DNA from 2 places in the Lysinibacillus sp. FSL K6-0075 genome. Region 1 is predicted to be linked to the other one. Evidence: predicted binding sites of a transcription regulator. Region 1 holds the regulator's gene; the other holds the start of a gene.
The links. The regulator NrdR, encoded in region 1, represses ribonucleotide reductase genes. The targets are predictions, from matches to a motif close to AACACNATATATNGTGTT.

Region 1 (12,475 bases):
AATCCTCAAAGCTAATTGTTTCGGAATCTTTTGAGCCATAACGTCGAACATTTACGCCATTTGCCTCTACTTCTTTATCTCCGATGACAAGCATATAAGGAATCTTTTTCATTTGTGCTTCACGGATTTTATAGCCTAATTTCTCTTCACGATCATCCATTTCCACACGTAAACCAGCTGCTGTAAGTTGCTCTTCAATTTGTTTTGCATAGTCGAAGTGAGCTTCATTTGATACTGGAATAACTTCTACTTGTACCGGTGCTAGCCAAGTTGGGAATGCCCCTTTGTATTCTTCAATTAAGAAGGCAACAAAACGTTCCATTGTCGATACAACACCACGGTGAATAACAACTGGACGATGAGGTTTACCATCTTCCCCAACATAAGTTAGGTCAAAGCGTTCTGGTAATAGGAAGTCTAATTGAACTGTAGATAAAGTCTCTTCTTTACCAATTGCTGTTTTTACTTGAACGTCAAGTTTAGGACCATAGAATGCAGCCTCACCTTCCGCTTCAAAGTAGTCTAAGCCAAGCTCATCCATAGCTTCTTTTAGCATGCTTTGTGCTTTTTCCCACATAGCATCATCATCGAAGTATTTTTCAGTATCTGCAGGGTCGCGATAAGATAAACGGAATGAGTAATCATTTAAATCGAAATCTTTATAAACCTCTAAAATTAACTGTACCACTTTTTGGAATTCCGCTTTAATTTGGTCTGGGCGAACAAAAATATGCGCATCATTTAATGTCATCCCACGTACACGTTGTAAACCTGAAACCGCGCCTGACATTTCATAACGGTGCATTGTACCAAGCTCTGCAATACGCAATGGTAGGTTACGATATGAATGCATGCTGTTTTTGTACACCATCATATGGTGAGGACAGTTCATTGGACGCATAATTAATGTCTCATTATCCATTTCCATTGGTGGGAAAATGGAATCTTGATAGTGATCCCAGTGACCAGAAGTTTGATAAAGCTCTTTTGAACCTAATACTGGTGTATAAACATGCTTATATCCAAGTGATAATTCTTTATCGACAATATAACGTTCAATGACACGACGAATTGTTGCACCATTTGGTAACCAAAGCGGTAACCCTTGACCTACCTTTTGAGAAGTTGTGAACAGGTCTAATTCTTTCCCAATTTTACGGTGATCGCGTTCTTTTGCTTCTTCTAGCATTTGTAGGTGGTGTTTTAATTCCTCTTTTTTGAAGAACGCTGTACCATAAATACGTTGTAGCATTTTGTTATCAGAGTTCCCTCTCCAGTAGGCACCTGCTAATGATAAAAGCTTGAATTCACGAAGTTTCCCTGTAGATGGTACGTGAATACCACGGCAAAGATCGAAAAACTCGCCTTGATAATAAATAGATACTTGCTCATCTGCAGGAATGGCTTCCAGTAATTCTAATTTATACTCATCGCCAATTTCTTCATAGAGTGCTTGTGCTTCTGCACGACTTACATTTTTGCGTTCCACCTCTAGGTTTTCAGCAATAATTTTTTTCATTTCTTTTTCAATTGCTGGTAGATCTTCAGCAGTGATTGGTGTTGGTGAGTCTATATCATAGTAGAAACCACCTTCAATCACTGGACCAATACCAAGCTTTACATCTGGGAATAAACGTTTAATAGCTTGTGCTGTTAAATGGGCAGTCGAGTGACGTAAAATTTCAAGTGCTTCCTCATCGTCTTGTGTAATGATCGCAATTGTTGCATCTTCTTCAATTGGTGTTTTTAAATCCACTAACACACCGTTAATTTTACCTGCATAAGCTTTTTTACGTAAGCCTGGGCTAATGGATAATGCTACGTCATCAGTTGATGTGCCTTTTGCAAATTCCTTTACGGCGCCATCTGGGAAAGTTAATTTAATCATTTCTGACATATTCTTTGCACTCCTTCGTTTTTGTTAAATACATAATGCTTGATGATTGGCTGGAGCCATTGTTTGCATGACTCGATGGCTTAGTTTGAGCGGAGTCATTACTTTTTTGAGCGATTCTTTACTCGATTGGAGCGGAATCTTCATTTTTCTGAGCGATTCTTTACTCGATTGGAGCGGGTTAGCCACCTTCGTGAGCGACTTCCCTCCTATATGAGCGGAGCCACCACTTCTCACAACAATTTCAAAAAAATCTGAGAAAAATAAAAAAAGCTCCGTCCCTCACAAAAGGGACGAAGCGTATGCTCGTGGTTCCACCCTTCTTCCTTCCGACTTACATAAAGTCAGACGAAGCTCAAGGCTAGCTAACGGGCTAGGGACCGGCGAAAGATTATCCCTTTCGCTGCTCAGTAGGTAGTAAATGATGTGCTCACACTAGGAAGTTTTCAGCCGATGACTTCCCTCTCTATAAGCCGATACACAAAATTCATGTCCTCATCAATGCATATTGATATTAAGTATATGAGTCAGTATACGCTCGATTGTCGAAAAATGCAACTATCAATGTTACATCCGACGATTTTTGCCTTGCATTTCGATTGGCACTGTTAAGGCTTTAATTCGCTCCATAATTCGTCCCGCTTTAACTACCTCAATATCACCTTTTTGTGACTGCGCTAAATGATGCTCTAATTCATCATAATTAAAATTAGACGTAATAAAAGTTGGCAATTGCTCTGCCATACGATAATGGAAAATAGTCCCCAAAATCTCATCACGTGTCCAGGCAGTCATGGTTTCCGCTCCTAAATCATCTAGCATTAAAACAGGAGCCTTTTTAATATAATCTATCTTCTCATTCAATGTGTTATCGCCAATGGCATTTTTCATTTCTCGTAAAAACTCTGGAACGAAAACTACAACAGAGCGAATTTTAATAGACGCTAATTCATTGGCCAATGCACCAAGTACAAAGGACTTCCCTACACCAAATTTACCATATAGATAAAAACCTTTTCCAGGTAATTGACCAGTTTCTTTTGTCAATTTTACAAATTGAGCTGCTTTTTGTGCAATCGCCACACGGGATTCATCGTCAATACTTAAATCATGAATGGTTGCTTGTAGCACATCTTTTGGCATATGCATACTTGCAATCATATTCGCAACATCTCGACGTTCTTCTTCCCGTATCTTTTGCTCACAGCGCACATAGTCCATTTCAATAGAATTCCGAACTACCCTTAATGTCGGTAGGAACCCTTTTAAATAATTTGTACAATGTTCTGTATTATCACAGCCACAGCACTCAGTAGATTGACTAATAAATTCATGAAGCTTAGGTAAATTTCGCTCAACATTGTCATAGTTTAATTCATCTGCATGCTGTGCTAAAAATTCCTGCACATGCGGATGTTCTAAAATTTCACGTCGCATGGCTTCATAGCGCTCTTTGAACGAGGGTACATTAATTGCTCGTTTTAATGGTCCATTTATAGGTTCGATTATTGCTCACCTTCTTTACTATTCGCTTTTTCCTAGCATCTCTAATATTTTTTGTCGCTCTTTTTCAAAATCTATAGTACTAGAGGTAGATTCCTCTTGTTTTTCATTCCGTTTATAAAACCATTCAGGCACTTTTTCTTCACGTTGATATCTTGAACGTCCCTTTGTCTGTTGATTCGTTTTATTGGTAGTTTGGGGCTTGTTTTTCCAAGCTGTATATTTATCATGCTCTTGGCGGGCAAGTTCCATTGCTTCCTTAGCCGTCTGGACATTTTTTCGTACCCAGTGATCAGCAATCGTTTCCACATATTTTTTAGGTAGCTTCATATCTGTCGTTAGCATGACATATTCTAACAACGCATTGACCACTCCAATTGGCATGCCATGCTGAACGATTAAATTTTCCGCAAGCTGGACAGATGTTTGCAATGGTTCTTTACCATTATTTATATCACGTAACACCTGGACAGGCGCCGTTGTTTCTAAATAGTATTGGAGCTCCTGATCCTTGGTTTTTAGTCCAGCTTCTGCTGCTGGTAATGGTTCAGTAACGCGCGCAAGTTTGGGCGGCTCCTTAGACACTGTTAATTTATAAAAATCAGCAGCAGCCTTTCGTAAACGTTCCTGGGAAATCCCTAAATCATCATCTAAAGCAAGTATCACTACTTTTTGCATATCAAGGGCTGTTAAATGATATAAAAAGGCCAGCTTGGCTATGGCTTCACGCACTTCGAATGTCAATAAATTGGAAGGAACCAATTGCTCGGACAAACCTGCTTGCAATAAATCAAAATCAAATTGCTCCAAATAAAAAGGATATACTTTTTGTTGTTTATCCTTATGATTCGTATCTACTTGTAAATCTGATGGAATATTAGCATGTACGGGCTTAAAGACATCGATAAAAGCACGAGATACATCCTTAAACGCCGTGTCCTTTACAGGTGACATAAAGCGCTGACGTAAATTGCGATAAGCCTGCTCTCCAATTTTGCTAAACAAAAACATCGACAGCAGCGGGTCTTTCATAAAGCTATCTGCATCTAATGGGCGCTGTAGCTCATATAAAAAACTACGTTCACCAGCATCTTCTTTTTTCCATGTACGCAGCAAACCAATTGCTTCTAGTGCAATACGAGCCTCAAACACTTTACCCATGGGCAACCCTAGCACATTCATTAAATAATAATGTGTCATTTGCTGCTTTGGCATTTGCTCTGCTTCTGCCCATAATGTTAGATAAAGGCTAATTGGCTCTGATCCCGTTAATGGTTGATACAATAATGTAACTAATTGACGCTCCTGTGTAGAAAATGCATGAGGTAGACGAATGTCGAAAGGATCGCCAGGCTGCAATTCCTTATATAAATGGATCAACGTCATTCATCCTCTCTGTTTGCTATGATTTCTTCTCCGTTTGACGTTGAATAATGTCTTTGATTTCCTCAATAAAGACATTGATATCTTTAAACTGACGGTAGACCGATGCAAAACGCACATAAGCGACCTCATCGATTTTGGCTAAACGGTCCATGACCATTTCACCAACATCTTCTGAGCGTACTTCCGAATTTCCAATACGACGAAGATCTTTTTCAATTGACAGGACAAGCTCCTCCAGTACACCAAGTGCCACTGGACGTTTTTCACAAGCACGAATAAGCCCACGAAGTACCTTCTCACGGCTAAACTCTTCTCGTGAACCTTCCTTTTTCACAACGACTAATGGCGTCTCTTCAATTTTTTCAAACGTTGTAAAACGGAAGCCACATGACTCACATTCACGACGTCTACGAATTTCTTTATTATCATCTACTGGCCTCGAATCCACAACACGCGTTCCGTTAAACTGGCAAGATGGACATCTCATATAATTACTCTCCTGGTTTACAACAATTTAATATATCTATTATAACAAATTTCCTACATGTAAGAAAAGTGCATTCACGTTTGTGTGCTCATGATAAATCTAAAGCACCTAAAGTACAAGGAAAGTTTCTACAAAAAAAGAGCACATTGAAACCTTTTCGATTTCAATGTGCTCTCTATAAAGATTATTACGCGTTTACCGTTTCTAAAGCATTTGCCACTTTTTTCACAAGATCTACAACACGTGCAGAGTAGCCCCACTCGTTATCATACCAAGCAAGTACTTTTACTTTGCGGTTGCCTAAAACCATTGTAGAAAGTCCATCAACTGTTGAAGAATACGTTGTTGTATTGTAATCAGCAGATACTAATGGTTCAACAGAGAAATTAAGAATACCCTTCATTGGACCTTCTGTTGCCGCTTTTACAAATGCTGCATTGACAGCATCAACTGTTACATCTGTATTTAAATCTACTACAAGGTCCACTAAAGATACGTTTGGTGTTGGAACGCGAAGTGCCATACCATGAATTTTACCTTCTAATTCAGGTAAAACTAATTTCAATGCTTTTGCAGCACCAGTAGATGTTGGAATAATAGATTGTGCGCATCCACGTGCACGACGTAAATCTTTATGTGGATTGTCTAAGTTCTTTTGATCATTTGTATAGGCATGAACTGTTGTCATTAAGCCATTTTCAATGCCAAATGTGTCATTCAATACTTTTGCTACTGGCGCTAGGCAGTTTGTTGTACAAGAAGCATTTGAAATAACATCATGTTTAGCAATATCAAGTTTATCATCATTAACACCTAAAACAATTGTTACGTCCTCGTTTTTACCAGGTGCTGTTAAGATTACTTTTTTCGCGCCAGCTTCTAAATGCATGGCTGCTTTATCACGTTCATTAAATTTTCCAGTAGCTTCAATAACGATATCTACACCCATTGTCGCCCAAGGTAATTTTAATGGATCACGTTCACTAATAATTTGAACACGTTTACCATTTACAACTAAAGCATCGCCTGCTGGTTCTACCGTACCTTCAAATGTTCCGTGATTTGTGTCATACTTAATCAAATGTGCTAACGTTTCTGCAGGATAGCTTGCGTTAATTGCAACGATGTTTAAATCTTGTTGTACGATAGCCTGGCGGAAAACCATACGTCCGATACGTCCGAAACCATTAATAGCAATTGATACTGTCATTTAAAATATCCTCCTGTGAGTACATACTCAGATTAATTAATTATATACTTTATGGTGATTAGTATAACACAATTTTAAAAAAGATGAACATTATATATTGAGAATATAAAAGTTCTTATTTTCTGAAAAATTATTCTTTATTATGGCGTTTCCCCATAAAAAAATGCGCAGCAAAGTTGGCTTGCTACGCATCGTAAAAGAACCAATTAAATAACACCCCAATAGCGCAGGATTTTTTTTAATTGTTCTTCTGTGTTTTCTATATTTTCATTATTATAAATGACCGCATGTGCACCCTTTTCTTTGACAGACATCGGCAGCTGTGAGTGCATACGTGCCAATGCATCCTCTTTTGTTAAATTATTTCGCTCCATTAAGCGTCGAAGCTGAACTTCTTCACTGACCGATACCACAATGATACGTTCCACAAAATGCTGCAGCTTACTTTCAAATAACAATGGAATGTCCATCACAACATGCTCATGTCCTGCCTCTAAATAGGCATCACGCTGACGTAACATTTCTTTTCTGATTGCTGGATGCATAATATCATTTAACGTTTTGCGTTTGGCAGGCTCATGAAAAATGATATCTCCAAGCATTGTTCGATTTAAATGGCCGTCCTCAAGCAAGATAGCTTGTCCGAAGCTTTCAGCTATGAGGGCTAATGTCTCCGTTCCAGGTTCTACGACATCTCGTGCTACAATATCCGCATCAACAATCGGTAATCCCAGTTCGCTCATCATTTTAGCTACTGTACTTTTTCCACTTGCAATACTTCCTGTAAGTCCGATAATCATTGCTAAATCCCCTTTAATGTTGACAATTTGGGCAATAAACCGAAGTACGCCCACCAATTGTCATTTGACTTGTTGTCGTTTCACATGCTGGACATATCTTTTTCCCATACATTTTTAGTCGATTCTGCATACTTCCGGCTTCCCCATTAATGTTTCGATAATCAGAAATAGTTGAACCACCTGCTTCAATACTTTGACGTAGGACAGCAACAATCTCCTCAAATAATGCACGCTTTCGCTTTTCACTAATGCGATTCATTTTGCGTGCAGGGTGAATATTCTGAGCAAACAATGCCTCCGTTGCATAAATATTGCCACAGCCCGAAATGATTTGCCCATCCATAATCACTTCTTTTACTGCTTTATTTTCATACTTTGGTAGCTTAGATTTTGTTATAAAAAAGTCACAAGCATGCTCATCAAATGGCTCTGGTGCCATTTTTGTTAATGGCGCATGATCTTCAATTTTTGTCAGAAAACGAAGTTCACCAAAACGGCGAATATCTGAATAAATCAAATATCCTCCATCTGCCATTTCAAATGTTGCATGGATATGCTTTTGAAACTTCGCCTCATTAATTTCATCGGGTGAATTCACAACAAACCATGCACCTGTCATACCTAAGTGACTGACAAGGACATATGGAACATCATCCTTCAGCAAATGAAAGAAAATATATTTTGCTCGTCGTTCAATTTTGGTAATTGTCATCTGGGACATCGTTATTTCAAAAGTATCAGGCTCAGCTTGTTTGACAATACATTGTTTACCCTCACTAAAAGAGAAATGTACTCTTTCAGAAAGTTGAACCTGTTGAATGGTACGTCCTTCAACCTTTGGCTTCAATGCCTGGACGACACCTTCTACCTCTGGTAATTCAGGCATTTGAACCCCTCCTTATTTTGCCTCGTACCATGTTGAACCATGGTTAAAATCTACTTTTAGCGGTACTGAAAGCTCAATAGCATTTTCCATGACCTCTGGTACAATTTTTTCCAGCAATGCAATCTCTTCCTTAGGTGCTTCAAAGATTAACTCATCATGCACTTGAAGCAGTAGTTTGGCCTGCATCTTTTCTTTTTTCAATCGAGCATCCATATCAATCATTGCTTTTTTAATGATATCAGCAGCACTTCCTTGAATTGGCGTATTCATTGCTGTACGCTCTGCAAAACTTCTTAAATTAAAGTTGGAGCTTGTAATGTCTGGTAAATAGCGGCGTCTATTTAATATCGTTGTAACATAACCATTAAATTTCGCATTTTGAACAATGTCATCCATGTACTGTTTTACGCCAGGGAAACTTGCGAAATACTTTTCAATAAAATTGGCCGCTTCCTTACGCGTGATATCTAAGTTTTGTGAAAGGCCATAATCACTAATACCGTAGACAATTCCAAAGTTAACAGCTTTCGCTGCGCGACGCATATTACTATCCACCTCATCTTCCGATACATGGAATACATCCATAGCTGTACGTGTATGAACGTCCATTCCTTCTCGGAAAGCCTCAACAAGGTTTTTATCTTCTGACATATGTGCAAGTACTCGTAATTCAATTTGCGAATAGTCAGCAGAAAATAGTATCCAATCCTCTTTTGATGGTACAAAGGCTTGACGAATTTTGCGACCCTCCTCTAAACGGATTGGGATGTTTTGCAAATTCGGGTCTGTAGAGCTCAAACGTCCTGTCGCAGTTAAAGCTTGCTGGAAGCGTGTATGCACCTTGCTATCTGATGCATGAATTTCCTTTAGTAAGCCCTCAATATACGTGGATTGTAATTTTCCAAGCTGACGATACAACAGAATATGTTCAATGATTGCATGCTCTGACTGTAATTTTTCCAGTACATCTGCAGCAGTGGAATAGCCTGTTTTAGTCTTTTTAATTACAGGTAACCCTAGCTTATCGAATAAAATCACACCTAATTGTTTAGGTGAATTAATATTAAACGTTTCTCCAGCCTCCGCATAAATTTCTTGCTCAATCACCACAAGCTTGTCATTAAGCTCTTGCCCCATTTTCTCTAATGTAGCACGGTTAACTGTAATCCCTTCACTTTCCATTTCACTTAAAATTCCTGCCAATGGTAGCTCTAGGTTTTTATAAAGATCGAATTGTTCATTTTCCTTTAATAATGCTTCCAGCTTCGGCTGTAATGACCACACAGCAAAGGCTTTGCGACTTACATGCTGTGCAAGCTGATCCAAGTCAGGTATTGCACGCTTGACACCTTTTCCATAAACCGCCTCATCTGATTGAACATCATAATAGCCTAATTCCCTTGCAAGTGTGGCGATATCATCGCCACTTAATGCTGGATTATTTATATAAGAGGCAAGTAGCAAATCAAAGTCAACGCCAGCTAATTGAATCCCTGCTCGCTTCAATGATGCTTGAGCCGCCTTTGAATCGGACATATATTTTATTTTTGTGGCATCTTCTAACCAACGACGGAGAGTATCTGATTTTGCTGCACTTTCAAAAGGAATATATTGCGTCTTTGTTCCATCTGACAACGCAATTCCTAGCTGCTGACAAGTGTGATAATGCTCATTTTCCAGTTCAACATGCACAGCCATCACATCTTGTAAGTCCTCAGGTTGAATTTCCTGAACAAGGTCATAGTCGAAAGGTGCTTGCTCTTCTTCGTGCACTGTAAAGTCACTTTTATCAAGCAGTGATTTAAAGCCAAGCTCACGCCACACACTGATTAATTCATCTTCTTTTGGCCCATTATACGCAAGATCAGCGAGTGAAATTGTGATTGGGGCATCCGTATAAATCGTTGCCAACTGCTTACTCATGATGGCCTGCTCTTCATTAGCTACCAGCTTTTCCTTCATTTTAGAAGCTTTCAATGTATCCATTGCTTCATAAAGTGCTTCAACGGAGCCATGCTCTTTTAATAATTTTACAGCCGTTTTTTCACCGACGCCTGGTACACCAGGAATATTATCGGAGGAATCCCCCATCAAGCCTTTCATATCAATAATTTGGAGCGGCGTTAACCCGTATTTCTCTGCAATAAAGGCTGGTGTATTTTTCTCTATTTCCGTAATACCTTTTTTCGTTATATAAACGGTTACTTGCTCTGTCGCCAGCTGTGTTAAATCACGGTCTCCAGAAACGATGATGACATCCATATCCTGTGATGAAGCCTCTTTAGCAAGCGTTCCGATAATATCATCCGCTTCATATAATTCTTGTTCATATTGCTTGATACCATAAGCATCAATGAGCTTTCGTAAATAAGGAAATTGCTCTGATAATTCTGGTGGTGTCTTTTGACGTCCACCTTTATATTCTGTAAAGGTTTCATGGCGGAATGTTGTTTTCCCAGCATCAAAAGCAACCAATATTTTCGTTGGTTGTTCTTCCTCTAATATTCTTTGTAGCATTGTTGTAAAGCCGTATACAGCATTAGTATGAATGCCACTATCATTCGTTAACAATGGCAACGCAAAAAACGCGCGATACGCTAAACTATTACCGTCCAATAATAGTAATTTATCCTTGGTCATGATTTTTTCCTCCTGCGTTGTCTTCTACTTCTACTTTATCATAACAATACATTTCAAGTAAAAAAAGCAGGCGTCCATTCGCAAGGTTATCCGTTACTTTTCATATCCTATCCATCACTTTTAAAGTGCTATTCGTCATTTTTAATGGTCTATCCGCCACTTTAGCATTCCTATCCATTCAAAAAAAGCCAATCGCACATAGCGATTGACTTTTTTAAAAATATTCTAACATCATTAACGCATATTACCTATAATAGATGAACGACTATCTTGCATTTTTTTGATAAAGTTCGTCATTGTATCAAAAGCTTCATTGCGTTTATTACTCAAACCTTGTAAACGTAGCATATCCATTTGCTGTGAATTACTTAAACCATCTATTTGACCTTTAACATCTTGGATTTCTCGATCAAGCGCTGAATGTGTGTCTTGATCTTCTACAGGTATAGCTGCTCTTTCCTGATGTAACCCTGCTAACTGTGTATTCAAATCAGCTAGCTGTTGATTTCGTTGTTGAACACCCTCTAGTTGATCTTTAAGTTGGTTTTCTAACAACTGTGCTCGTTGTGATTGAACTGCCTGTAATGCCGATTCTAGATCCATGCCTTGAATATCAATTGGTTGAATTTGGCCATTGGCAGAGGATTGCCCTGCCCCACTAAATAATAAACCTACTGCTAATGCGCTTCCAAATACTACTTTCTTCATCTTATTCCTCCTCATAGTAAAGTGCAATTTCATTTATCATAAATAATGAAGGTTAAAATTAGGTTAAATAATAAATATTTATCTCCGCTATGTGAAGCCTAGCAACTTGTCCTTAGTGTGATTATCGCTGTTTTATCATAAAAAAAGACTTTCATTCAGAAAGAATAGCTTTTTGAATGAAAGTCCATAATGGACGTTATTGATTTGATGCACGATAAAAAATTTCTTCATATATCACAGTTAATATAAATGCATTCATAAAGGCAAACACGAGGAATAAAGGCATGCCACCTAATTGTGGGTGTGTTAACTCTTGATTAAATACCATCACTGTACTAATTTGTGCTAAAAAGAAAATTAAGCCAATTCCAACTTGCCAAATAGGACGCTTGACCTTTCGTTTTTCATACCAAAATAATTTCTTAAAAAGGTTTCTTACATCATCTGCAATAATGATACTGACTAAAAAGATACTAACAAAAAATACTGGTATATGATAAACACTCTTCGTCATCCATGAAAAATCGGATAGACGGAAGAAAAGCGTCAATAACGATGCTATACTACAAGCGATCCCTAAATTTTGGAGCCATTTGCTAATTTGTAATTTCAAAGCCCTTACCCCCAACTATTCTTTTTTAAACATTATCATTCTATCAAATTATCGTTGATTGGGGAATACAAACTTATAAATTTCTATTATTTTCATACTATAATAATCCGATTTAATGGATAGTTATAATTATATAGCAACAAAAAAGTCGTCTCTTTCACTACAGAGACGACTTTAATTTGCGTTTATTTTATATAACCAGACAAGATATTGGCATATGGTGAAGTAGATGGCAAAATAATAACCGTATCTTCTCCAACCGTTTTCTTATAAGATTCTAGCGTGCGGTATAAGGAATAAAATTCAGGATCTTGAGAGAATGATTTATTATAAATCTTTGCAGCTTCT
Region 2 (12,475 bases), 1.0 Mb from region 1:
GAACCCTATCATTTCCTTCTGCTATTATAAATGACAACAAAAAAATCCTGCATCTTCGCAGGATTTTTAAGTAAACTTTATGAAATTTCTATTTGTATATAGCCAAGCTATTTCGTACCACTTGCTCCAAATCCAGATGCCCCACGGACCGTTTGAGATAATTCATCTACTTCCACTAATTGAATGGATGGAACAAATTGAATAACCATTTGGGCAATACGCATGGATTTTTCTACGATAAATGGTTCTTGACCATGGTTGATTAAAATAACGCCGATTTCGCCTCGATAGCCTTCATCTATTGTGCCTGGGCTATTGAGTACAGTTACACTATGCTTTAATGCTAGTCCACTTCTAGGTCGAATTTGTGCTTCTGTTCCCTTAGGTAATTCAATCTGAATACCTGTTTTAACGAGTTTGGCTACGCCTGCTGGAATCTCTATGGCTTCGATGGAATAGAGATCCATGCCCGCATCACCAGGGTTGGCTTGTATTGGTAGCATGGCATCATCGTGAATTTTTTTGATTTTTACTTCTAGATTCATTGTGCTTCATCCTTAACGATTAAAATTGAATGTGTCATCTGTGATCGGCGCAACTTTTGCCTTGGCATAGGTAGCACCCTTTTGTGAAAAGAAATCATATGTGGAGCCTTCATTACGAATACCATTCATCACAATCGGATTGACTTCCTCTTCTGGGAACATGGCTTCAAAGCCGACATTCATTAGTGCTTTATTAGCATTATAACGTACATACGCTCTCACTTCAGGCGATAATCCTGTTTCCGCATAAATATCATCGGTATATTTCATTTCATTTTGATATAAATCTAATAATAGCTCATAGCCCCATAAATGTAGCTCTTCTTGTTTTTCCTTTGAAAATTGCTTGAATAGATTTTGAGCAAAAAATCCAACTGCTACACCATGGATAGATTCGTCGCGCAAAATAAGTGAAATGATTTCAGCACTGTTTCGTAGGAAGCCTTGTCCCCCTAAGTACAATGGATAGAAAAAGCCAGAATAGAAAAGGAAGGATTCGAGCATGACGGATGAGAACATTGCTTTCCATAAACTCTCTGGATTGCCTTCTTCAATACTATTATAAATATCTGCAATTTTATTTGCCTTATACTGTAGGAATTCATTTTTCTTGACCCACTCAAATAGCTCGTCTATTTCTTCATTTGTACAAAGCGTTGTGAAAATATAAGAGTAAGATTTGGCATGGATGGCCTCAAATGCATCAAAAACAGTTAGGACAGCCTTCTCCTGTAAATCGTCTGTATAAGCGGCAACACGATTCATCCCTATATTTGTTTGTACAGTATCTAGTAAGGTTAATCCTGCAAATACTTTTTTATATGTGTCTTGATGCTCAAAGCTTTTCCATTGCTTAATATCTTTACTGACCGCAATTTCTTCAGGAAACCAAATTTGCTTCCATTGCTGATCCCAAAATATTTGGGCAAGCTCACTTGTTGCTTTATTCCAATTGACGGCCTCATAGATTATATTTGACATGCTACACACTCCTCTAAGCTTTGTAATCGTTGACGAACATAGTAAACAGACTTAATGCCCTTTACCCATGCATAAATGTATACTTTAGCCAATTGTTCGGTTGTCCAATTGTCTGTTACATAAAGTGTCATGGAAATACCTTGGTCAACGTGTTTTTGAGAAGCTGCGTATAAATCAATTAAATCATACGGATTTACATCATATGCCTCCACATATAAATGGCTGTTGTCATTTGTTAGATGAGGCATTGGATAAATCGTTCTACTATCAGCATAATCACGAACCTCTACGCGCTCTGTACATGGTGCGATTGAAGCCGTACAGCTACGAATATATGAGATACTGCCAGTTGGGGCAATAGCCAAACGATAGGAATGGAATAGACCGTATTGCATTACATCCTGCTTTAACGTTTCCCACATCTTGTTCGTAATGATTGGAATATTGCCAAGTGCTTTCAACACAACAGGTGAAAGTTCTTCTTCAGTCTTAGTTATATATTGGTCAAAATAGCTACCTGATGCATAATCACTGTCCTCAAATCGGTAGAAGGTTGCAGCTTTTTCTTTCGCCATTTCCATCGAAGATTTCAGTGAGTAATAGTTCATCGCTTCCATAAAGTGATCCATGAAATCAATCGAATCTTTTGAGCCGTACAAGATGCCCTCCGTCACGAGATGCCCATGGAGGTTCATACAGCCAAGCCCTACAGAATGCATTAATTGATTGGCTTTTGCAACTGACGGTACATTCTTGATATGTGTCATTTGTGACACATTCGTTAATAAGTGCATGGCTGTATCGACTAATGCGCCGAAATCATTGACTTTACTTGCTGCATGGATATCAATAGACCCTAAGTTACACGATACATCGAGTCCATAGTCATTTGGTTGATCTTGGTCCGTAATAATACTTGTCTCTTGCACTTGCAGAATTTCGGTACAGAGATTGGACATTTTTACGCGACCAATGTTTTTTAAAGGATGTACCTTATTGACATTATCATCAAAGATTTCAAACGGATAGCCCGATTCAAATTGTGCTTTTTTCACCTCTGTGTAAAGCTTACGTGCATTCAAACGTTTAATTTTACGAATTTTAGGGTTATCAAGTAGCTCGTAATACATTTCTGAGATGGAGATCTCAGACATACGTTTGCCATATTCTTTATATATATCATATGGGCTAAACAAAACAATATCTTTATCGCGTTTCATCAGTTCGAAGAAAATACTAGGTATAATAATTCCTGTTGAAAGGGTTGCGAGGCGAATTTTATCATCGGCATTCGGTTTTTTAGATGAAATGAAATTTTCTATATCTGCATGGAAAATATTTAAATAAACAACACCAGAGCCATTTCGTTGCCCTAGCTGATTCGAATAACTGAAAGAATTTTCTAACAGTTTCGCAACTGGGATGACACCACTTGCACGATTCAGTATCTCTTTAATTGGATCCCCTAAAGGGCGTAAATCTGTTAAGTTGACCCCAACCCCACCACCAAGGCGTGATAGCTCTAAACAATAGCCAATGTTTTCGGCAATACTATTCATGGAGTCATCCATTGATAATTTAAAGCAGCTTACTAATTCACCACGTGCTTTCTTGCCACTATTCAATGCAGTTGGTGTGGCAGGTTGATAGGCTTCCATCATCGCTTCGACAGAACGTTCTGCTAAAGCTGTGTTGCCTTGAGCCAAATACAAAGCAATAATAACAATACGATCCTCATATTTTTCTAAAATCTCTTCGCCGTCACGACTTTTCATAGCATAGCTATCATAAAACTTGCTGGCGCTCATAAAGGATGGGAATCGGAAATTATAATCATAGGCTTTTTTATACAACTTCTTAATAAATTCCATTTCGTACATGTCGATAAATGCTTTCTCATAGTAGCCCTCATCAACTAAATAGCGGATTTTTTCCTCAATATCTATAAAATAACGCAAACGTACGTTGACATACTCTAAAAAGTAGCGGCGCGTAGCTTCACGATCTTTTTCTAACTCAAGTAATCCAGTTGTACTATAACGATTCAGTACGTCATTATTAAGCTTTAAATAGGTTTTCATCTCATTACCCTCGTTTCATAAAACGTTTGTATTGCTTCATAATCTGTTTGATTGCCTCGTAAATCTAATTTCCTTACTAAGGGTACATGATAGGTAGTAGCAATTTTCTCACCAGCAGCGCCAAATACATGATGGCCAAAGTTACTATTGCCACTGGCAACTACTCCTTTACAAAAATCTCTGTTTTTTTCTAAAAAGCGTTGCACCTTCGCTGGAATGTCACCTAAACCATCTGTGTAGGTAATTAAAAGATACGGCTTATTCAGTCGCAATTCTTCAGAGAGCTCGATAGCTTCTGCCTTTAATTTGGATACAACATTTCGGACATTGCCTGTACGACTTGCATAAACGATCATAGGGTAATCAACTCAATTTGAGAAACAATTTCCTGAACATCTCCTATAAAGGTTTCATTCATTTCTAAAACAGGCACACTTAAAAAACCTGCATCTATAATGGTTTGCTTAGCTTGTTCATCGTGATCAATGTTAACAATTTCTGCTTCAAGTCCTGCACGTTGTAATTCAGATTTTACCCACAGGCATTTTGGACAAATTGTTTTCGTATAAAGTTTCATAGAAATCCCTCTTTTCATAAAATAAAAAGGCTATCTCTTTAAGAGAGATAGCTAAAATGGAAACGTTAACATACTAAAAATACCGACGTTCCCATCTCTTAATCCCCGAAGAAATGATTAATTTGTTTTAGAAAGGCAGGTCTCCTGGCTTTGCTTCATTCTCTGATTTCCTTCCCATGCGCATGCACAGTGGATGCTATCATCGTCAGCTTAACAGTTGCGGGGACAGCGTCGGAATTGTACCGAACTTCCCTTTTAAACTACATATAGTAGTACCTTAGTAAAACGAACACAATATATTGTTGTTGTTCAATAGTTTTAAGTTTACCATCCTTCAAATGAAAAGTAAATCTAGATTCTAAACTTCTTTATTTTTGGATTATTCAGTATTTTTTATTATGTAGTTCGAAATAGATTATCACTAATTACTTATACCTAAACAAAATATATATTTTAAACGATGTACGAGATTTTCTATTAAAATCTATCTACAGTAAATCTATTCATTTATAGAATGCCTAAAATAATCTTGAATAGCTATGGAAACAGTCTATATTCTGAAGAAAAATAGACTGTTTGACACTAGGAACATCTATTAGTGCTTTTCAATAAACAGGGCCAATTCCTTATAAAATTCCGGCGTTGCTGCAGAATTTGTATGAAATTGAGGATTATATTTGGATAAAAGCTTATATAATTTAGTTGCAGTTAATAGATTCTGTTCTCTATCGTAAGCCCTAAAACGATCATAGACCTCTTTCACTTTCCCATTTACTGAATGAGAAAAGTAATATTGCACTTCTTTATCCTCTAAGTAGTCTAGTTGCCACTTGTAACATATTAAATTTGTGAGGAAAAACATTTCTAATGCTGGCATTTCCCCACCTTTCATTAGCAATGTCATGCCATAATCAAAGGCATTTTCTAACCATTTCACTCCATGACGGTCCCTGTAAAAACGAATTAATTTTTGTAGACCATGCCCTTGTTCTTTCACAAGATACGAGTGAATATTCGTATTTCCAGCATTTCTTTCCCATTCATCAAGAGAAAATTTATATTTTCTTATCAGTTTCATCCAAAGCTTTTGAAGTTTTTCTTCAGAAATAGCGTGTGTTTGTTTATTCCATTTTAACAGTATCTCTAAATATTCTAATACAAAGCATCTCTCTAGCTCAAAATGATCCAAATTTCTAAATAGAGTATCTTGATCAATATCAATGCTATCTTCTAAAATTTTTTCATCTATCAGCATTCTATTGCCCCGACTAACTCACGTTTTATATTTAGATAGGCATAATTAATATTTTTGTAATCATCAGGATTTTCTTGTATTAATATTTTGATATAAACTTGTAGGGAAATCATGTGCTCACTAGAAAGGTTGTTCATTATTTGCTGCTTTAATTGATTTTCATAAAATAAAATTGAATGTGATGTCATCTTGTTCACTCCTATTCGTTCATAAAAAAAACATCTTTCCCCTTAGGTAAGATGCTAGCTATGACTTAAATACTACATAGTTCTTCAACCAATATAAAATAAGTCGTCTATACTGAATAGAGACCCTTTTCTTGGTTGTCGCACTATGAGTATGATGAAGGTAATTCGTCACACTCAACACCCCCTATCCTCGTAGGTTTTTTGGCTGTACTAGACAAAGGCAGGTCTCCTGGCTTATGATCATCACACATTTTCCCTTCCCATTACATGACATAACAGTGGCTTTGAAAATGTACTCCGAATTACAGTTGCGGGACAGCGCCGGATTTTCACCGAACTTCCCTTTTAAACAAACTCATTATGAATTTGTACCTTTATCCTGTTATTCCGTTTTTTATAGTATAACATATCAATCTCTTTGCTAACTTACTTCGCATATCACTACAAACAAGAAACCATCTACCTTTTAAATAGTAGATGGTTTCAACGTTTATCAATAGAAAATCCACTTGTTTTTACTTTTTTACTGTCGCATTACGATCTTGAAAGAAATTTTCTAGGTCTTTATCTGTAAATTCATTGAATGTTTGATAGGTATATTGTGGATTTCGGTCCTTATCAATGACAACAGAGCGTACACCTTCAAAGAAATCCTCATGTCTTAAAAAGTTTTTAGCCAAGATTAAATCTGTCGCAAAGCATTCCTCTAATGTCTTATCTTGAGCATCTATCAGTTGCTTTAACGTAATCTTTAACGATGATGGAGATTTAGATAGAAGGAACTGCTTTGTTTCTTGCGCAAATTTACTTGGATCATTGTCTAAGGATTCAACTATCTCTTCCACAGTATATTTTGAAAAATGCTGATCGATCTTATGTTGGAGGTGAGCAAGATCACTGTTTGTTAAAGGTGTACTTGAATAGTCCTCCATTAATTGGCCTAGAGCTGTGCTGGTCTCCAATGTATGCCAGTCTAATTGTTCAATGCGCGCTAGGAAAGTGTCTAACTGATCGCTTGTCATGTAGCAATCTGCGCCATTGGCAAAGAGAACATCCGCAGCTCGGATGACCGATGCAGTTAAGGCTAAGTAGTATCCTACATAGCCTGGTGCTTGATTTAAGAAATAGCCAGCTCCAACATCCGGAAAGAAGCCAATATTCATTTCTGGCATAGCCCATTTCGTTCGTTCAGTGACGATTCGGTGGCTTGCCCCATAGGTTAATCCGACCCCACCTCCCATGACAATGCCATCAAGGCAGGCAATAATGGGTTTAGGGTAGTGGTAGATCGCCATATCTACTTGATATTCTTCTTCAAAAAAGATTTCAGCATTTTTGAAAGCTTCCTGACTGGAGCGAGCTTTATAAAGTGTTTTAATGTCACCACCTGCGCAAAATCCCTTCTCACCAGCTCCTTTTAGGATGATTAGCTGAATTTGGTCATTTGCTCGCCATTCTTTCAGTTTCTCTCCGATGGGCTTTAGCATTTCAGTAGAAAGTGAATTTAAGGCTTTAGGACGATTCAGTGTAATGGTTGCTGCGCCGCCGTCACTGACAGAAAATAGTACTTCGTTCGTCATATCGATTCCCTCCTTTAAGAATGTTTAAAGTCTGGCTGTCTTTTTTCAATAAATGCCTGAACCCCTTCTTTAGCATCCTCTGTTAAAAACAACTCTGCAAAACGTGTTCGTTCAAGTTCTAGCCCATTTTGGAGATGATCTTTGCCGCCCTGTATGACACATTCAATTGTACGGGACACACTTGTCATACTTTTACCCTCAACAAAGGACTGCGCAATCGCTTTTGCAGTTGACAGAAGCTCCTCTGGTTCTGTCACCAGTTGAATAATGCCTAATCGTAGTGCTTCGTCGGCACTTAGTTGTTTACTTGTTAAAATCAATTGTAGTGCCTTTGCTTGCCCCGTGATTCTGCTCAATCGTTGAGTCCCCCCGAATGTCGGCAATAAGCCAAGCTTTAATTCTGGTAAACCAACAATGGCATTATTTGATGCAATTCTGAAATGACAGCCTAATGCTAACTCTAATCCTCCTCCAAGAGCTGGACCATTAATAGCAGCAATAACAGGCTTTTTCATGGATTCAATTTCATCACATAGTGCTTGACCTCTCTCAGCCATCTGCAATGCTTTTTCCTGTTGCCCAAAGGCAGAAACAAATTCCTTAATATCTGCACCAGCGGCAAAAAATCGTCCAGAGCCTGTCATAATGATAGCATTCGTTTGTTCGTCCACAGCTAACTCTTTGAGAATGAGTCGAAGATTTTCAATCGATGCGGATGATAAAGTATTTGCTGGTGGATGATCTAAATGAATGATCGTGATGGCACCTTCCTTGCTTACATTGGCAAAAGTATCGACCATTATCGTTTCCCTCCTATTTAATAACAATTAACTTATCGATTTTGGATTGTTAATAATACTTCTAGCAATCTCTCGCTTTTTCATAAAGAGATTTTGATGAAGCGGGATGTTTAGTTGTTGAATAGCATCTAGCCAGATTTTTCGCTTTTGTTCATTTGTTTCAGCAGCACAAATAATATCAATTGTACTTTTTTCTATTTTACGGTAGCCCTCCTGACAGATGATATCAGTCATCAAGTGCTTCGTTTTTTCATTTGCGTTTTTTTCAGTTCTTAGTAAAGAAGCTTCCATAACATAAAGATCCTTCGCTATATCAGCCAACAGACGCATGTATTCCTGCTCTTGTTCCAAATGGATCTGTGCGTCTGTAATGACAGTAAGAGCTATTTGCCTTAAATAGTTGGAAAGCTGGATGTATTGCTGATTTATTTCAGCTGGCTTATAGGCTTCAGGCGCATTATACGTAGAAGGTGCGAGTGTATATTTTTTATATAACATTTTCGCAATGGTTAAACGATTGATTTCGTTTGTCCCTTCAAAAATACGGCTAATCCTCGCATCACGATACAATCGTTCTACCTCATAATCTTGCATATAGCCATAGCCACCATGTATTTGTACAGCTTCATCTACAATTTTGCCAAGGGCTTCTGAGCAATTGACTTTATTAAGGGCGCATTCCAAAGCGAAATCGGCTATTTTATGAACCATCGACTCTTTACTAGCTAACTCAATCGCATCATCCATTTCTCCAGCTGTCCGATAGGCAGCACTTTCTGCCCCATATATCGAAATGGCCATGTCCGCAAGCTTTTCCTGTATCATAGTAAAATCAACAATTGGCTTGTGAAATTGCTTCCGTTCCTTCCCGTAACTCACAGCTAATTGTAGAGCCTGTTTGGCAGTGCCGATGTTGGAGAAAGCTAGCTTTAGACGTGCCATATTCAATATATTCATCGCCACTTTATGGCCTTTTCCAACTTCGCCAAGTACATTCTCCCTCGGTACGCTAACATCCTCTAATATAAGGGTAGCCGTCGAAGATCCCTTAATGCCCATCTTCTCTTCTTCCTGTCCCACAGATACCCCTGTAAAGGTACGCTCTACAATGAAAGCAGTCATGCCTTCACTTGTTTTGGCAAAAACAACAAAGATATCTGCTAGCTGCGCATTGGTAATCCATTGCTTTTCACCGTTTAAGATCCATGCAGAGCCATCTCCATTTAAAATCGCATTTGTTTTGGGATGTAATGCATCTGAACCTGCGTCTGGCTCAGTCAATGCGTAGGCTCCAATCCATTCACCTGAGGCCAACTTTGGTAAGTATCTGTGCTTTTGTGACGCATCTCCAAAATAGACATAGGGCAATGTGCCGACTCCTGCATGAATATTGTAAGAGACACTAAATGAGCCGCCATAGCCCATTTTTTCTGCAACGAGCCCTGAAATTTTTTTATTGAGTGCCAGCCCCCCATAGTCTTCGGGTATCTCAATGGCTAGTAAACCAAGGTCACCTGCTTTTTGAAATAACTGACGAGTAACTTCATATTGATGCTTTTCAATAGCTGTAGTATTAGGTGAGACATCCTGTTTAATGAAGAGCTCTGCCGTTTTTGCGATGAGCTCTTCCTCATCTTGAAAGTCCTCTGGTGTAAAGATGGTCATTTTGTCCTCTAGTTTATCCATACTAGCCCTCCTTGAAAGAAAAGGAGAAAAACAACTTTTCTCCTACTTTATTTCCTCTTTCGGTAAGATGGTTTTCGCCAACTCACTATCTAAATCTTCAAATTTGTAATAGGAAATGGTTTCATATAATTCACTTCTCGTTTGCATATCCTCAATAGCATCTTTCTGAGTTCCTGTGTTTTTTATTAAGGTAAACACTTGCTCATAGGCTTTGGCTGCAACTCTCATGGATGTAACGGGATAAATCACCATCGAATAGCCCATTTTTTCAAACTCCTTAGCGGTATAATAAGGCGTTTGTCCAAATTCAGTCATATTAGCTAATAAGGGAGCATCCAGCTCATGGGCAAATTGTTTAAACTCTTTTTCTGTTTGTAACGCCTCTGGAAAAATAGCATCTGCCCCAGCTGCTACATAGGCTTTAGCTCTTAAGATAGCCTGTTCTAAGCCTTCTACAGACCTCGCATCTGTGCGGGCAACAATCACTAAAGTAGGAGCTATTTGCTTAATCATCTTTATTTTTTGTATCATTTCCTCTTGGGAAACAAGCGTTTTTCCATTCAAGTGACCACATTTTTTTGGAAGATTTTGATCTTCTAGCTGTACAGCAGCAACCCCTGCCTCTATCATTTCACGCGCTGTACGGGCAACGTTTAGTACACCGCCGAAGCCAGTATCGATATCCACGAGCATTGGTAAATTCGTAGCACGAATAATATCGTTCGCTCGTTGCGCCACTTCATTGGAATAAATCATTCCTAAATCAGGTAAGCCTCTGCTGGCCGTGTAGGCAGCTCCAGAAAGATACAATGCCTCAAAGCCAACTTTTTTAGCCATTAAACCTGCCATTGCATCATGTGCGCCTGGTATTTGCAAAATCGTTGAACGATTAATGAGCGCTTTAAATTGCTCAGCCAGTTGTTTTTGTGTTATCGCTTCATTTACAATCCACGCCATCTATAAAAACCCCCTAATAATCAATGATGCCTCGCCATAAGTACGTCCAGAATCGCCTAGAAAGTTAAACAAATAAATTAACAAATTCATGGACGGCACTATTCTCAAGAAGCTCTTGATTAGCACAAACCTCATTAATTTTACGTAATTGTTTTTGTGAATAATGGGTACTGATGTTTTGCTGGAATTTATCAATGATTTGAGGGAATGCTTCCTCACGACGGAAACGGTGTCCTAAAGGATATTCACACTCAATAAGCTCAGATGATGTGCCGTCGTTGTAATAAACTTGAACAGCATTGGCAATCGAACGTTTTTCAGGATCTAGGTAATCGATTGTATATTGAGCGTTTTCCACAACCACCATTTTATTTCTTAACTCATCGATACGAGGATCTGCTGCCACATCATCTTCATAGTGATCTGCAATGATATCACCAAAGATAAGACCAATAGCTGTAATATATTGAAGGCAGTGATCGCGATCAGCTGGATTCAGAAGAGGTCCTTCCTTATCAATAATTCGTATTGCTGATTCATGTGTCGTAATTTGAATGCGTTCAATGTCCTGTAAACGATTTTTCACTTCATGGTGTAAATGAACGGCACATTCTGCAGCTGTTTGTGCATGGAATTCAGCTGGATAAGAAACCTTGAATAGTACATTTTCCATCACATAGGATGTCAGTGGTCTAGCAAGCTTTAATTCTTGTTTATTAAATAGAACGTCTTGGAATCCCCAGCCTGGTGCAGATAAGGCCGTTGCGTAGCCCATTTCGCCTTTCACAGCCATCATCGCTAATTGCACTGCTCTACTTGTTGCATCACCAGCAGCCCATGATTTTCTAGAACCTGTATTCGGTGCATGGCGATATGTTCGTAGGCTTGAATTATCAATCCAGGCATTGGACAATGCATTGACAATTTCCTGATGCGTGCCTCCTAATGCCTTTGTCACAACAGCTGTTGTTGCAATTTTGACAAACAGAACATGATCTAGCCCAACACGATTTAAGCTATTTTCGAGTGCTAAAATCCCTTGTATTTCATGTGCTTGAATCATCATTTCTAAAACATCTTTCACTTTAAGAGGCGCCTTACCCTCTGCCACACGCACGCGACTTAAATAATCTGCCACAGCTAATATGCCACCTAAATTATCAGATGGATGCCCCCATTCAGCCGCAAGCCAAGTATCGTTGTAATCTAACCAACGAATCATACACCCGATATTAAAAGCGCCTTTTACTGGATCAAGAACATAGGAAGTTCCAGGAACACGTGTACCATTAGGAACGACTGTGCCTGGTACTACTGGACCAAGAAGCTTCGTGCATTCAGGATATTGTAAGGCCAAAATGCCACAGCCTAAAGTATCCAATAGAACATAGCGTGCCGTTTCGTATGCCTCTTCACTTGTAATCTTTGTATTTAGTACATAATCCGCAATATCTGTAAGTAATTGATCTGTCTTTGTTATGTCATTTGTTTTAATCATCTATATCTTCCTTTCAAGGCTTAAGTTTGATATACTAGTTTGCTGATGGGCATTGGTCAGAATGCCCATTAGCTTTATGGCGAGTTGTTAAAACTTGATTATACCGACAGTTTTTCAAGGTTATGACGCTCGCCAATATAATTGACACGAGGTCTGAATAATCGATTATTGTCATGCTGCTCAATCACATGGGCACATAAGCCAATTGTTCGTGAGCCAAAGAAGATTGGCGTATAGATTTCAATCGGCAAACCAAGCATGTAGTACACGGGTGCTGCATAATAATCTAAATTTGGATACAACCCTTTCTCCTGTACCATCACTTTT

Region 2: MHB65_RS12475 (glutaredoxin) is a predicted target of NrdR. The motif match lies at 4,441-4,458, and genes of this name have one in related genera.

Annotation. Positions count from the first base shown of each region.
Region 1 is NZ_CP151947.1:3,582,990-3,595,464, forward strand. It holds gene thrS (threonine--tRNA ligase) at 1-1,897, opposite strand, end outside; gene dnaI (primosomal protein DnaI) at 2,462-3,391, opposite strand; gene MHB65_RS17565 (DnaD domain protein) at 3,419-4,783, opposite strand; gene nrdR (transcriptional regulator NrdR) at 4,800-5,270, opposite strand; gene MHB65_RS17575 (glyceraldehyde-3-phosphate dehydrogenase) at 5,458-6,480, opposite strand; gene coaE (dephospho-CoA kinase) at 6,687-7,280, opposite strand; gene mutM (bifunctional DNA-formamidopyrimidine glycosylase/DNA-(apurinic or apyrimidinic site) lyase) at 7,294-8,166, opposite strand; gene polA (DNA polymerase I) at 8,179-10,806, opposite strand; gene MHB65_RS17595 (hypothetical protein) at 11,041-11,514, opposite strand; gene MHB65_RS17600 (DNA polymerase I) at 11,711-12,127, opposite strand; gene MHB65_RS17605 (protease modulator HflC) at 12,313-12,475, opposite strand, start outside.
Region 2 is NZ_CP151947.1:2,538,065-2,550,539, reverse strand. It holds gene dut (dUTP diphosphatase) at 108-545, opposite strand; gene nrdF (class 1b ribonucleoside-diphosphate reductase subunit beta) at 558-1,526, opposite strand; gene nrdE (class 1b ribonucleoside-diphosphate reductase subunit alpha) at 1,514-3,607, opposite strand; gene nrdI (class Ib ribonucleoside-diphosphate reductase assembly flavoprotein NrdI) at 3,604-3,963, opposite strand; gene MHB65_RS12475 (glutaredoxin) at 3,960-4,184, opposite strand; cobalamin riboswitch at 4,301-4,479, opposite strand; gene MHB65_RS12470 (hypothetical protein) at 4,780-5,439, opposite strand; gene MHB65_RS12465 (hypothetical protein) at 5,433-5,627, opposite strand; cobalamin riboswitch at 5,829-6,018, opposite strand; gene MHB65_RS12460 (enoyl-CoA hydratase/isomerase family protein) at 6,143-7,207, opposite strand; gene MHB65_RS12455 (enoyl-CoA hydratase-related protein) at 7,222-8,007, opposite strand; gene MHB65_RS12450 (acyl-CoA dehydrogenase family protein) at 8,035-9,693, opposite strand; gene prpB (methylisocitrate lyase) at 9,736-10,650, opposite strand; gene prpD (2-methylcitrate dehydratase) at 10,715-12,148, opposite strand; gene mmgD (citrate synthase) at 12,247-12,475, opposite strand, start outside.